4 regions of the Paenibacillus sp. FSL R7-0128 genome follow, and region 1 is predicted to be linked to each of the others. Evidence: predicted binding sites of a transcription regulator. Region 1 holds the regulator's gene; each other region holds the start of a gene.
The links. Region 1 encodes LexA, which represses DNA repair genes until DNA is damaged. Its sites were predicted from a motif close to CGAACATATGTTCG; they were not measured.
Positions count from the first base shown of each region.

Region 1 (3,774 bases):
TCCAGCTTCTCCTGCTGAAGGGCCGGGCAGCCGTTCGTCAGAAGCAGCAGCTTCACCTTACCGCGCAGCTCGTCCAGCACCTGAAGCGTCTCCTCATAGATATAAGGACGGCTGCGGCGCTCTGCGGCGAACTTGTCAGCCAGCTGTGCAGCCAGTGCTTCATCCTCTACCCCGAGTGAGGCCAGGCCACGGCGCCAGGATTCCTTACGGTAGACAGGGGCAAGCTGTTCAAGTTGACGGAACTCAGGCTGCTCACCGGCAGTGAAGTTCGCCCACAGCGCTTCATACGGGTTAATACCGATCAGCTTCGTGAACGGATACGTCTCATAGGATTCGTACAGTGTACGGGCTTCCCTGCGTACAGCAGCTTCCAGCTCCCCGGGATCAACGGAATCTCCAGCAGCCTCACAAGCATGGCGGAAAGCTTCTTCCACACTGCGGTCATCCCACAGCAGAGTATCGTCAAGGTCAAATAGTACGGCGGTAATCGGCATTTGTTCTCCCACTCCCTATATGCTGGTCTGTCTTCCTATTCGTGCACGACCTCAATGTTGTTGTTCTTGGCGAACTGCTCCAGGCGTTCCCCCATCGCAGCGGTGTCATAACGGTTAATCAGCTTGGAGAAAATCCACTGCTTGCGCTTACCCTTATACTTAATGGTAACTACACTGCGCGATAAAGTGATCTTCTCAATATCCGCCGCAGCCAGGAAGCGTTCGCGGTTGTATTTAATAGTAGAGATACGCGCACGCTCAACCTTAAGGAACGGACGGCGGAAGAACAGCAGCGCAGCGAGCAGGAAGTACAGCACTACACCCAGCCAGTTGGCCAGAATCCCGCTTCCTTTGGCTTCGTCAATCGAGCCGACCACCCAGAACATGATACCGAGCAGCATCAGTACAACGGGGAATACGATATTGCGGCCTTTGAAAATATCGATGCTTTTAGCGGCAGTCTTAGTGCTGGAAGTGTAAATGGAGTCCTTCCCCTGCTTCTTTCTTTGCTGGTTAATTTGCTTCGTGTTGCGTTGAACCATTCTTTCCCAAGAACGGGCCATGTAAGTTCCCCCTAGTCATCCTGTATTATCTATGAAAAGGCAACAGGCTAATGCTTAAGTCCGTTATTGCCTTCTTCATGCTCCGGATTGTCCACAATTTCGATGGTATCAAGCTGGGCCCGAAAGTTAGTGCGGATATTCCCCAGGTACATCTCGCGGAGCTTGGCACGTTCAGCCAGTTCCTCGTCATTCAGGCCGCCGTTCTTAGCTTTGCGTGCCAATTCATTGATGCGTGCGACCAATTCGTCAATATTCAATACGTTTCCCTCCCTCTAAATTCATTTTAACTTTGCCATGAGAAAAAGAGCTTGTCAAGGTCTACCCCCTGAAAGCTCTCACAGTCGATCATTAGTCTGACATATTCCTTCAGTATAAAGGTAAAGTCAGAATATCTCCGGCCTTAATGCCGCTGTTCTCCAAATGATTCGTCTTCATTATTCCTTCTATATATACGGCAGTCTTCATGTCCTCAGGCTTGTTGCTTAACGCAATACTCCATAAGGTATCTCCGCGTTCGACTACGATCCGCTTATCCGGCTTCATCGACGAGACCGAACCGGCAAAAACATTCCCCACCACAGTGAATCCCGAAATAACAAGCATCAGCACCAGAACCAGCTTCATCAGGCTGACCTGACGGAATAGTGATGAGAGCGCAGCGAGACTATGAAGAATCCCGTCCTTGATCTTGGTTACATAACTATGAGCAGTTGGATTACCGGGAGCGGACACCTTGATATCCTCATTATTGTAGATACTGTTGTATGTACTATACTTTAACATGATCATCATCCTCCAAACACATGTTCTTGCTTTCGAAAATAATATAACACGAACATGTGTTTCGATCAATAGTTTTTTCGGAACATTTGTTCTCTTTATTTTCATTCTCTTATTTTCCTCATTTTAGAACTTATGTTTGTACGAACGGAAGTTCTATGTTATAATTTTCCCAAACATAGTATATGGGGTTGATACCGATGTCAAAGATTTCTAGTCGTCAGCTGGCGATCCTGGAATTTATACGTAATGAAGTCCGCAGCAAGGGTTATCCTCCGTCCGTCCGCGAGATTGGCGAGGCTGTCGGCCTGGCCTCCAGCTCTACCGTGCATGGTCACTTGGACCGGCTTGAGAAGAAGGGCCTGATCCGGCGTGATCCAACGAAGCCACGTGCCATTGAATTACTCGGCCAGGAAGATTCAGAGAATGTGCATCAATTTGTCCAGACCGTTACCCGCATCCCGGTCGTGGGTAAGGTTACAGCTGGTGTTCCTATTACAGCTACAGAGAATATTGAGGATTACTTCCCATTGCCTGCTCATTATGTAGGCGATAACAAGGTATTTATGCTATCTGTTCTTGGTGACAGTATGGTGGATGCCGGAATTATGAACGGGGATTATGTCATCGTGCGCCAGCAGCAGACTGCCGACAACGGCGATATTGTTGTAGCGATGACCGAAGAAGATGAAGCAACTGTCAAGACCTTCTACAAGGAACGGGATCATATCAGGCTGCAGCCGGAGAATCCGGCGTACGAGCCTCTCCGCCTCAACCGCGTTACGATTTTGGGCCGGGTCATCGGATTATTCCGCGATATCCACTAATCTACTCCCCGCTTAAGAACAGGCTGCTCCGCACCATGCGAAGCAGCCTGTTTTATGTTCATTTTACTTCGTGTAGTGGCCAAAAAACTGAATGCAAACATTTGTTCGCATTCGGCTTTTTGGCCATTTTTTCTGCGAACCGCTGTCTAGCTCCGCACATATCCTGTTACAAAGGAGTGCTGATCTGTATGCCCAATTACCGAATTATCGTCGATCTGTCACAGCGCATGCTGTACCTGCTGGATAATGACGTTGTCACCAGAGGCTTCCCTGTCGGCATCGGCAAAATGTTAACCGTCTCGCCTGTAGGCGAATACACCATCATTAACAAACAGCCCAATCCGGGCGGTCCGTTCGGTGCCTTCTGGATGGGACTGTCCAAGCCGCATTACGGCATCCACGGAACCAATGACCCATCCTCCATCGGCCACATGGTCTCACACGGCTGTATTCGTATGTATAACGCAGATGTTCTGGCTCTAGCCGCCCTCGTTCCCATAGGTACCCGTGTCACCATCCGGGAATAGGAACGTCGCAAAAACCCTTGAGACGCCAGATTGCGTCCCAAGGGTTTTTGTGATTCATATGAATTAGAGCGGATACAGACTACAGCACACTTCTCAACAGACGGATAGCCACCGTATTCAAACGGATGGCCTCGCGGATCGATTCTCTGGCTGCCAGCAGTTCTCTTCTGGCCCGCGAACCTCTAGGCACTCTGCGCAGATTCTCATTGATTTCTTCCAGTCTCTCCAGCAGAATTGCCCGCTGTGTCAGCAGGACATTAATGGCTCTGCGAATCCGATTACGTTCTCTTTGGCTCATCTTTACACCTCTTTTACACTTGGATAGTATAAGAGATGCCAAAAATGGCTCCAAAGATTGTGTGATTCGGCAGTAATGTTAGTTAGAGCTGCAGGTAGTGGGCAGCGAATCTGCTTACTTTTTGTTCAATCGTACCCGGAATTCAAATTCATCGCGTCTATAAGTCATTCCGGCCAGCACAATGTACTCCGGTGTCCATTTCTGTACAGGTCCGGCATAATCAGCAATCACATGCGGTTTGCCATCAACCAGCTGAACGACGTAGACCTGTACCTGTGCCAGTGC
Region 1 covers NZ_JBBOCD010000001.1:4,253,282-4,257,055, forward strand. The annotation lists gene NST26_RS17560 (HAD family hydrolase) at 1-494, opposite strand, end outside; gene NST26_RS17565 (hypothetical protein) at 530-1,057, opposite strand; gene NST26_RS17570 (DUF896 domain-containing protein) at 1,105-1,314, opposite strand; gene NST26_RS17575 (LysM peptidoglycan-binding domain-containing protein) at 1,424-1,840, opposite strand; gene lexA (transcriptional repressor LexA) at 2,038-2,664, shown strand; gene NST26_RS17585 (L,D-transpeptidase) at 2,853-3,191, shown strand; gene NST26_RS17590 (hypothetical protein) at 3,271-3,489, opposite strand; gene NST26_RS17595 (hypothetical protein) at 3,604-3,774, opposite strand, start outside.

Region 2 (3,774 bases), 1.4 Mb from region 1:
ATTATGACGAATTGTGGAACTTCAGCACGGCAAATGCACAGAATTCGGACTGTCGCAATCCGGTATTCTTACGCTATACTATTCAGGGCATAGGCATTATACCCATACCCACTTACAAAGGAGCAGATATGAAAGCCAAAAAGTCCATCATCAGTCTCATCATTATCGCCCTGCTCAGTCTTGCCGCCTACCTGCTGGAGGAGAACGGGCAATGGCTGCCGCAGACCCCTTCTGCGAATCCTTCGGAGGTCGTGAAGCTGAAGTTCCCGGCAGACCGCTACCCGGAGACCGCGAGGCACATCCAGAAGGCCATCCGTAAGGGAGAGTCGGCCATCTGCACGATCAACCGCAAGGAGGCGGAGGAGAACCGCAAGGCGTCTCTGAAGGGAGTCCCCACGAAGAAAGGCTATGACCGGGATGAATGGCCGATGGCCATGTGTGATGAAGGCGGAGCCGGGGCGCATATTGAGTACATAACACCCAGTGATAACCGCGGAGCGGGAAGCTGGGTCGGCAATCAGCTGGAGGCGTTCGCAGACGGTACGCGTGTGGAGTTTATTTTCAAATAGGCCGGCCTGTGGGGGATGTTGTTCAATTTCACTGCGATAAAGCGTAGAATGAAATGGGATAATATAACTTAGATGGAGAGCCGGAAGTGTTCTATATCTGTTATCGGGGCAAACGGCTGTACGGCCCTATGTCCGAAGCTGAAGCCTTACAGGAATGGTTCGCGCTTGCAGGAACAGTCAAGGAGCTCTATATTATTGAAACCGATGCAGCTACAGGCAGAATCAAACGCCAGATCGGGCCAACGGTCCGTGCTCATAAGAAGAAAAAGAAATAGCCCTATCCGGCACAGGCCGGACAGGGCTACACTGGCTATAGGCGGTTCTAGAACAAACAGGCTTTAGTGATGATAACCAGCAGAATGAACAGAACCAGAATGGCACCTGTCGAAGTCCAAGGGCTTACTACCGGAACGATTGGAGGTCCCTGATTCACTCCACCTACGTTATTTCCACAACCGCAACCATACTCTGCTCCCATAATTAATTCCTCCTCTTGAATATTGAATACAGCACAGAATATGTGGAATTCCGCCCCGTTGCATGGGCCAATTGGCAAAGAAATGCCTTTTACCTAACGGACAGGCGTCCAGTAGTCGATATAGAGTATGAAGCAATAGCTTAACAACAAATGAAGGGAGGAATGCCGGATGGATATTGCTGCATTATCCGTAGTGATGAGCCAGTCATCCTTACAGCAGGCCGCAGGGCTGCAGGTGATGAGCCTTGCCAAGGAGCAGGCGCAGAGCAGCGCCCAGGATATGGTTCAGATGCTGAGTCAGGCCACGCACCCCACCTTGGGAAAAACACTTGATATTCGGGCGTAATTCCTTTATGCTTACATACATAGGAACACCCGTTCCATATTTCAGCCGTTGAAGAGTACGTGCTGAACTGCTGCTTAGCCCTTAAGGGCTTTTCTTTTGGCCAATAACACGAACATACGATCTTATATATGGGGTGATTGATTATGCAAGGCTATTATCAGATGACCGCTTTGGAGAAATGGACAGAGGATCTATACCAGCGCATTGGCGTCCGCAAGCCGGCCGATATCTCCATTGATTACATAGCGAAGCAGCTCAATATCTGGGTACACTATCTGGATGTCAGAAGCAAGGCGATTGAGGCTGCGGCCGGAATGTACAGTATGTTCATCGACAACCGCCTCCCTCCCGAGCTGCAGCGGCTGGAATTCCTCCACGAGCTCTGTCATCTGCTGCGGCATGCCGGCAAGTCTACGCTTATGCCCGGAGTGTTCACGCAGGCGCAGAGAGATGAATCCGACCGGTTCATTCTGTATGCCTCCATGCCCTATAGTATGATTTCCGCGAATACGCTGCCCGAGCTTCGTGAGGATGCCGTTGCCGAGCTGGCTGTAGCGTTCCAGGTTCCCGTTCCCCTCGCGCTGCAGCGGATCGACCAGATCCAGAGACGGATTTTCCAGGGGCAATTAATGGCTGTTATGGAACGTAACGAAGACAGAAATATCATCCACAGACATATTCGCTAAGCGCTGCGGGGATAATACGCTATAGACCCGGAGGGCGGAGATTCCCCTCTATAACAGGGTTAGATTCTACTGTAAAGGGGATCAAGATCAACGTGGAAGCCTTGAAAGTCATTCAATTATTGCTGACTCATCCTGAATATAGCGTGGATGCCGTTCATCCTGAAATTCCGGATTTTGTGGGTATCGAGACGATTGAAGTGGACCACGTTACCCAGACCTTCTCCATCCTGCTGCAGGAGCCTAAGGAATACGGCTGAGAGCAGGATTTTACAGTATAACAATTACATAGAACAGCCCCGCTAACACGAACCGGTACAGCGCGAACCACTCCAGGCGGAGCCGCTTGATCAGCTTGATGAACGTGACTACAGCAATCATGGCTACGAGGAAGGACGTCACGAATCCGATCAGCATCAGGGTCAGCGTATCTGTACTGAGTAGATCCCTGCTGTCATACAGGTCCAGGAGGCTTGCTCCGAACATCACCGGCACGGAGATCAGGAAGGTGAAGTCCGCAGCGGCTTTCTGGCTGGTTCCCAGCAGCAGACCGCCTGAGATCGTCGAACCGGATCTGGAGAACCCGGGCCACAGCGCCAGACACTGGAACAGCCCGATGCCGAAGGCTTGCTTGTAGTTTATCCCGTCTACCGTCTCTGACGTTACGGATCTCCTGCTGCGTGCAGCGAAGATCATCAAGAGACCACCGGCAATCAGACCAATGAGGACCGGCTTGGGGCCGAATAACTGGCTCTTGATCGTGTCTTTGAAGAGCAGATACACCACTAGTGCCGGAACCATAGCCAGGAGCATGTGGATGGCGTTCAGTCCCTTGCTCTTGGAGAAATCCAGCTTCAGCATATTGATCCCGATGTTCACATACTTCTTCCAATACAGCAGCAACACGGCCATTACCGCACCTAGCTGGATCACGATTTTGAAGGTAACCGCAGCCTCCCCCTCGAACTTCAGCAGATCCCCTGCCAGGATAAGGTGCCCGGTAGACGAGACCGGCAAAAATTCAGTCAACCCCTCAATAATCCCTAATATAATTGCTTTGATAGCTTCAGTCACTGGTGAATAGCCCCTTTCGGAAGTGAATCAATATATTTCCAGTATAAGAGGCTAAGATGGAATTCCCCATCGAATGAGCTAACAATATGGGAGTTGGTGTGACATAAATGTCATGTGGTTTATTGTGATCACAAAAAAGCCACCAAGCTACTGGTGGCAAAATTTCATTATGCTCTATTCGTAAAATAGCCGCTATGCTAATTGTGTAATAACAAGATGTGCTGAAACGGGTCTTGTTCCTCCCGCAAGAGGAGTAATCGTAAGTGCAGCGGCATTTCCGGCAGGATTGCGAACGGTTAGAATACTGTTAATGACCGTTGTTTGCACGATCGCCATTTCTACGATTTGTGAGGTACCTGTTGCCCGCCCAACTACGGTATAAGCGAGATCTGCACCATTTAAAGTCAAGATTAGTTGTCCGGCTTCGGTCACGCTAACCTGAAACAGCACTTGATACGTCCCAATGGCCGCTAAATTAAAAGAACTCGGCCCGATCCGGGTAATCGTTGTCCCGCTGGTAGGGCCATCTTGAGGAAAGCTTACATCTGTGCCCGGCGCTACCGTTGCCGCATTATCAGGAGGCATCAGAGCAAAGAAATCAGCAAATCCTAATACCCCTCCCGC
Region 2 covers NZ_JBBOCD010000001.1:5,618,154-5,621,927, forward strand. The annotation lists gene NST26_RS23620 (NucA/NucB deoxyribonuclease domain-containing protein) at 129-569, shown strand; gene NST26_RS23625 (hypothetical protein) at 656-844, shown strand; gene NST26_RS23630 (hypothetical protein) at 892-1,047, opposite strand; gene NST26_RS23635 (YjfB family protein) at 1,217-1,393, shown strand; gene NST26_RS23640 (ImmA/IrrE family metallo-endopeptidase) at 1,537-2,079, shown strand; gene NST26_RS23645 (hypothetical protein) at 2,172-2,336, shown strand; gene NST26_RS23650 (undecaprenyl-diphosphate phosphatase) at 2,347-3,150, opposite strand; gene NST26_RS23655 (collagen-like protein) at 3,343-3,774, opposite strand, start outside.
Region 2: the regulator LexA is predicted to act here: its motif matches at 1,503-1,516, upstream of NST26_RS23640 (ImmA/IrrE family metallo-endopeptidase).

Region 3 (3,774 bases), 140 kb from region 1:
GGGAAGTAAAACTCCTCTTCTTCCCCCCCAGAATCCTGCTCATCCCGCAGAATCCCGATCACCTGGCGCACCATTTCTCCTGAGAATCCCCGGCGCATCAGGAACGCCCCTGTCTTCCGGCGTTTGTCGTTCACATCTCCCCGGATCGTATTCCATTTCTTCCGTCCGGTCTGCAGCGCGCTCTCCTGCTCCTGCTCGGGTGTGATCTCATCCAGCGCTTCCGCAATCAGCGACATATCAATCCCTTTCTCCCGCAGCTCCTGCCGGATCCACATCTTGCCCTTACGCTGATTCACAATCCGCTGCTCCGCCCACTGCTTGGCGTACAAGGGATCATCTAGCAGACGTTCCTCCTGCAGGCGGAGCAGAACTTCGGCAATAACAGTCTCCCCTATTTCCTTCTCCCTTAAACGGCGGGCCATCTCCTGTGCGGTTCTGGGCTTGCGTTCCAGATACCTAAGCCCCTCCACATACGCCCGCTGGCGCTCGTCTGCGGCAACGATATCCTCCAGATCCGCTTTTACAAAAGCACTCCCGGTAATCATCCGGTATTTAATCATGACATCTTCATGAACAGTCATGTTGTAGTCTCCGAAATGGATTAGATAACGATAATTAGACTTCTTAAGCCGCTCTACCTTTGTAATTACCAGCTCTTGATCTGCCGGGAAATCCGCCAGCACCTGCTGCTCATCCTGTTCTTCGAATTCCTCATCCAATTGTATAACCATCCTGCCATTCACCTACTTAAGCTGAAATATTTACGAAAAGGCACCCTGTTATATCTTCACAGGGCGCCTATCCATCTTGACTTCATTATTCAATTAGAAGTAGAGGAGTACTTAATTACTCAATCTCAAGCAGCAGCTTCTCTTCTTCCTCTTGCTCCGCAGCCACAGCCGCTTCAGATGGTGGCTCTACCAGAGTCGTGAGATTACTTGCCTCACGGATCTTGTTCTCGATCAGCAGAGCAATATCCTGATGTTCCTTCAGGAACTGCTTAGAATTCTCCCGTCCTTGACCCAGACGTTCGCCTTCATAGGAATACCAGGCACCGCTCTTGTTGACAATATCCATCTCCGTACCGATATCCACAAGGCTTCCCTCTCTGGAGATTCCTTCGCCGTACATGATATCTACATCCGCTTGCTTGAACGGAGGCGCTACCTTGTTCTTCACAACCTTGATCTTCGTGCGGTTACCCACGACATCGTTACCCATCTTGATACTCTCTACCCGGCGCACATCCAGACGGACAGAGGAGTAGAACTTCAGAGCGCGCCCACCCGGAGTGGTCTCAGGGTTACCGAACATTACGCCGATCTTCTCACGAAGCTGGTTGATGAAGATCGCAATAGTGTTGGATTTGTTAATGGCACCAGACAGCTTCCGCAAGGCCTGGGACATCAGACGGGCCTGCAAGCCTACGTGGGAATCACCCATGTCGCCTTCAATTTCTGCCTTCGGCACAAGTGCTGCTACAGAGTCAACTACAATGATGTCTACTGCTCCGCTGCGTACAAGCGCTTCAGCGATTTCCAGGGCCTGTTCACCCGTATCAGGCTGGGACAGCAGCAGTTCATCAATGTTAACGCCAAGCGCCTTGGCATACTTGGGATCAAGCGCATGCTCAGCATCGATGAAGGCAGCTTGTCCGCCCTGCTTCTGTACTTCAGCGATCGCATGAAGTGCAACCGTCGTCTTACCGGAAGATTCCGGTCCATATACTTCAATAATACGTCCTTTGGGAAGTCCGCCAATACCTAGTGCAATATCAAGTGCCAAAGATCCGCTAGGTACAACTTCCACTTTCATGTGAGTGGATTCTCCCAGTTTCATTACCGAACCTTTACCGAATTGTTTTTCTATTTGACGAAGCGCCATATCAAGCGCTGCACGACGATCTGACAATCAGACCACTTCCTTCACTGTTTATAGTATTATCATAACGTGTTTTGAAGGGCTTGCCAAGTCTTTTTTAGAACATACATTCGTTTTTTTTGCTCCCGGGGATAATACTCCCTTTTATTGTAAGATACATACCTCCTTCCGGATGCAAAACTCAGCAGGTGCTTCTCTTCCGCTTCTTACGTTAATAGGAACAGCCAAAGGATAATTTATTATACCTAATATAAAACAAAAAACCGCAGCATGATCGCTCAAGCCACGGTTCTTCCGTATACATGAATTATATACCGGCCCGTACAGTTATTGCAAGGCCGAGCCTTCCAGCGGAGTAGCAACCTTGCGTTCTTCCAGGCGGCGCCACAACCGGTACAGCAGCGCCTTGACGGTCCGCAGCCGGATGTTCTCACGGGTGCCCTTCAGATTCAGCTCATATACCTCTGTCTTGCAGCCCCGCTCAGCCATTCCTACGAACACAAGACCCACCGGCTTGCGCTCGGAATATCCCGGTCCGGCTACACCGGTAACCGATAAGCCAAAGTCCGTGTCACCGATCATACGCACCTGCTCAGCCAGTACCTCCGCAACCTCGCGGCTCACCGCTCCCGGGGCATCCGGACCTTCAAGCATGGCGGAAGGCACATTCAGCAGTTTCTTCTTAATATCATTGGAATAACACACGATCCCTCCGGCAAACATGGAGGCGCTGCCCGGAATATTCGTAATGCTCTCCATCAGCAGACCGCCTGTACAGCTCTCGGCAGCACTCAGAGTGAGTCCCGCATCCGCCATCCAGTCCACAATCAGCTGCTCCAGCGGCACATCGATGTTAGCATACAGATTCTCCGGAAGAATGTCCGCAATCGTTTTCTCCAGAGCATCGAGCTTGACCATAGCTTCCCGCTCGGACGGCGCCTTGGTGGAGATGCGCACGGTCACTTCGCCTTCCTTCGCATACGGGGCAATCGTTGGATCGCTCTGGCTGCGGATCAGCTCAATCAGCTTGTCCTCCAGCAGCGACTCGCCAATCCCGGCGAACTTCAGCATCTTCGAGTAGAGCGGCATTTCACCAGTAAGTGCATGCTGTTGAAGCCATGGCTTGGCCTTATCCGTGAACATCGGCTTCATCTCCCGGGGCGGGCCGGGCAGCACGATATAATATTTGTCTTCTTCTGCAAAAGCAATCCCTACCGCAAGGCCGGTATCATTGGACAGAGGAGTCGTCCCTTCAATGACAAGCGCCTGCTTGCGGTTATTCTCAGTCATTACAATCTTGCGGTCATCGAAGAAGCGCTGCACATGATCCATGGCCAGCTGGTCGATGTGCAGGATCCGGCCAAGCGCCGCAGCCAGCGCATCCTTGGTCAGATCATCCTCGGTCGGACCAATGCCGCCCGTGAACAATATAACATCCGCCCGGCTCTGAGCAATCCGGATCGCTTCCAGAAGGCGGCTTTTGTTATCTCCCACAACGGTCTGAAAATAAACGTCAATGCCTAATGCAGCCAGCTCGACTGAAAGAAACTGGGCATTGCTGTTCACGATTTGTCCAAGTAAAAGTTCTGTTCCAACGGCAATAATCTCTGCTTTCATAGCTGACGTTCTCCTCCTGATTGTAGGTATCCTGCAAGGTTCAGCCTGTTCCAGCCTCTCAGGCTTTGTTCAAATCCAGCAGATCCTTATTCTTCACGAAATAATCAATGCCAGAGTAAATGGTAATGATGGCTGCCGCCCAGATGGCAATGTCATCCACAGGGATGCTGACGAACTGGAACGGGAAATTGTTAAGCAGCAGCAGGGAAATAGCAACAATCTGAATCACTGTTTTTACCTTTCCCCATTTGCTTGCAGCCACTACCTTCCCTTCCA
Region 3 covers NZ_JBBOCD010000001.1:4,390,710-4,394,483, forward strand. The annotation lists gene NST26_RS18185 (regulatory protein RecX) at 1-731, opposite strand, end outside; gene recA (recombinase RecA) at 847-1,911, opposite strand; gene NST26_RS18195 (competence/damage-inducible protein A) at 2,209-3,498, opposite strand; gene pgsA (CDP-diacylglycerol--glycerol-3-phosphate 3-phosphatidyltransferase) at 3,557-3,774, opposite strand, start outside.
Region 3: the regulator LexA is predicted to act here: its motif matches at 1,981-1,994, upstream of recA (recombinase RecA).

Region 4 (3,774 bases), 4.1 Mb from region 1:
GCACCCGGCTTCATCCGCATGAAGCTCTCGGTAGGCGCCATAGCCTCTTGCAGCTGTTCCACGACCTTAAGCTCATCCAACACATAGCCTTCTTGTCCATCCAGAAGCACTGCTGATACGGCTTTGACGCTGGTTCCTGCATAGAAGCGGTAGGTTCCGGCTTCCAGCACATAAGCGGAAGCGTGCCCGGTCACTCCGGCGTCATCATAGGAAGCCATGGAATGGAGCGGGAAGCTTACAGTAAGGCGCTGAGACTCGCCAGGCTCCAGCAGCTTAGTCTTAGCGAAGGCTGCCAGCGCTTTGGCCGGTTGACCCAACTGTCCTTGCGGCGCTTCAACATACACCTGCACTACTTCTTTACCGGCATATACTGCTCCCGTATTCGTTACGGTGACGCCGATTTCAATCTGCGGCTCGCCCGCCTGGTTCACCAGCTTCGCTTCCTCCGGCTCCAGCTTGAAGGTCGTGTAAGAGATCCCGTAGCCGAATTCATACTGAACCTTATCGGGACAGAAGGTCTCGAAATAACGGTAGCCCACATAGATATCTTCCTCGTACAGGTTCTTGAACTCATTGCCGTAGTTGCGGGTCGACGGGTAATCCTCAATGGAATAAGCGATGGTGTCCGTCAGCTTGCCGCTTGGCGTAACCTCGCCGGCCAGAACATCGGCGATCGCGTGGCCGCCCTCCATGCCGCCATGCCAGGAATAGATCACTGCAGAGATAGGGTTCACATAAGCGGCGTCATTTACCCAGCTCATATCAATAATGTTGGATACGTTGAGCACCACAATCGTCTGTTCAAAATGAGCCGTAACCGAGACAAGCATCGCCTTCTCATCTTCCGTCAGCCGGTAGCTGCCTGCGGTATCGGCATTATCCTGATCCTCGCCCGCCGTACGTCCAATGACAACAACCGCTTTGGCTGACTGGCTTCTTGCCTGTTTCACCAGCTCGTCCGTAAGCGGCATTTCCTTCTGGTTCCACGGCTCCGCAGCCCATACCTTGCCGCCGTCATCGAACGGATTAAGCCCGATCCAAGCCTCGTAGGCTGCAGCCAGCTCTTCATTCACGCTAATGTTCTTCTTGCTGCGTAGTCCATCCAGCAGATTCGTCGTATATGCAACGTGAACGCTACCGCCCGATCCTGTACCGCTGCGGTAATAGTTCACCTGTATTCTGCCAAAAACAGCGACGCTCTCACCGTTACCCAGCGGAAGCACCTGTCCCTCATTCTTAAGCAGTACCGCACCCTCTGCGGCTACCGTCCGGCTAAATTCTGCAAAACCCTCTAACGGCACTCCAATGTTCTGTGTACTCAATTGGTTTCCTCCTGTATGTTCATTTCCCATGCTGTGGGTTGATTCTATAGATAACGCCCTCCCTGCAGGGAATATACGTTGCCTTGAATCTGTATGGTCCATCATATAGCATATCCTTCTAAGAATATAAGCTCCAGCCAGATTATTCAAGCACCGCTTGCCGGATCACCGGGATGCACATCTGTCTGCATAAATTTTTTTAGCTAAAAAGACACCTCTAATAAAAAAGACACCTGTGCGGGCGTCTCTCAAGCCTGTTCCTATGCAATCCGCTCCGCCTGAAGAGATACGGCCGGATCTTCTATTGATTTTATCTGCGGCGGCGGCCCTTCATCATGCGGTTGTACATAATAAGAGCTGCAACGATCATGCCCAGCATGGCTACACTGCCTGCCGATTCCTGCGACATGCCGAACATAAGGCAAATACTTGTCACTAACTGTCTTGTCAGCAGCGCAACCGCAATCAGCATGATGGGCCGCCATATGTTATATCCTCTCACTTCAGCAACACTCCTAACCCGGATTTCAATAACCGTATGATTCCTCATTCCATGAACCATCAGTTTCTATTATAGCACAAGACGGAATGCGCATACATTTTACACGCGGCCAAGAAGGGGGGGATACCTTTGACAAGAACGTATGTTCGGTATATAATGCTCACATATGAGGGGGATTGAGACCGTGGATGTAATGGAGAAACTAGAGATTCTGACCGCTTCCGCCAAATACGATGTAGCGTGCACTTCAAGCGGTTCCGACCGCAAGGGCCAGGCCGGGGCGCTCGGCAACACCTCCGCGATGGGCATCTGCCACAGCTTCGCGGCGGACGGCCGCTGTATTTCGCTGCTGAAGGTGTTAATGACCAACGGCTGTGTATATGATTGTGCGTACTGCATCAACCGCAAGTCCAACCCCATCCGCCGGGCTGCCTTCACCCCCGAAGAGATCGCAGATATCACCATGCAATTCTACCGCCGCAATTATATAGAAGGACTATTTCTTAGCTCAGGCATTATGCGCAATCCGGACTACACCACCGAACAGCTGATCTCAGCGCTTGAGCTGCTGCGCAATGTCTATCATTTCAACGGTTATATTCATGTAAAAGCCATCCCCGGAGCAGACGATGCCCTGCTGTCCAGACTTGGGCTGCTTGCCGACCGCATGAGCGTCAACATTGAACTGCCCTCGCAGGAGAGTCTCGGACGGCTCGCCCCCGATAAAAGCAAGGTGTCCATCCTGAAGCCGATGGGGCTGATCACAAACCGGATTAAGGAGAACCGCTCCGATATCGTCCGGTATAATCACGCACCCCGCTTCGCTCCGGCTGGACAGAGCACCCAGATGATCGTGGGGGCAACGCCGGATACCGATTACCAGATCCTTAATCTGACGGAGGGCTTATACCGCAAATACGCACTCAAGCGTGTATTTTTCTCGGCCTATACCCCTGTAATAGAGGATTCCCTCCTGCCCGCTCTAGACACCAAGCCGCCTCTGCTGCGGGAACACCGGCTCTATCAAGCCGATTGGCTCCTGCGCTTCTACGGCTTCAAGGCGAATGAATTATTGGATGAGGCCGTGCCGAACTTCAACCCGCTGCTGGACCCCAAATGCAGCTGGGCCGTTAACCACCGGGAGCAATTCCCCGTTGAGATCAACCGCGCCCCGTACGAAATGCTGCTGCGTGTACCCGGCATCGGCGTTAGAAGCGCACAGCGGATCGTGAAGGCCAGACGGGCCGGATCGCTCGATTTCCATGCGCTGAAGAAGCTGGGAGTGGTCCTCAAGCGTGCCCAGTTCTTCATCACCTGTAAGGATAAGCCGCTGGAGGGGCTGAAGGTAAGCGAGCATACGCTGCTTCGCTCACTCATGTCCGGGGAGCAGCTCGCTCTCCAGCAGCCGCAGGTGGAGCAGCTCACGCTGTTCGACGACTTTAACCTCTCCACCTTGCCCGCCGCCGGGGACTGGAACAGCTTCAACAAGGGGGCGAAGGCCTGATGTTCAAGCCGTCCGCACTGGCGTACACCTATGACGGAAGCTTCGAGGGTCTGCTGTGCTGTGTATTTGAGAGCTATGCCTGGAAGGAGATACCGCTGGCGATTCATGCTGAAGGCGGGGAAATAGGCCTGCTGCTGGAAGCGAAATGGATTGAGACCGACAAAGACAAGGCCGCACGGGTACTGAAGTCCCTGCCGCTGCGGATCAGCCGCGAAGCCGAGGAGCTGGTGCGTCTGGGCTTCTGGAGCTGCGCTCCCGAGAAGGAAATGCTGCTGCTGAACTTCCTGTATCTCGGCTTCCGGCATGGCCGCAAGGTGATGAATATGCTGGCGGATGACACCGTTAACACGCTGATGAAGGCTGTCCAGCAGCTCCGGCATGAAGCGCATCTGTATACGGGCTTCGTTCGCTTCTCCGTATACGGCCCGGTCATGGCCGCAGTCATT
Region 4 covers NZ_JBBOCD010000001.1:109,149-112,922, reverse strand. The annotation lists gene NST26_RS00530 (glycoside hydrolase family 3 C-terminal domain-containing protein) at 1-1,352, opposite strand, end outside; gene NST26_RS00525 (hypothetical protein) at 1,633-1,824, opposite strand; gene NST26_RS00520 (putative DNA modification/repair radical SAM protein) at 2,018-3,328, shown strand; gene NST26_RS00515 (TIGR03915 family putative DNA repair protein) at 3,328-3,774, shown strand, end outside.
Region 4: the regulator LexA is predicted to act here: its motif matches at 1,960-1,973, upstream of NST26_RS00520 (putative DNA modification/repair radical SAM protein).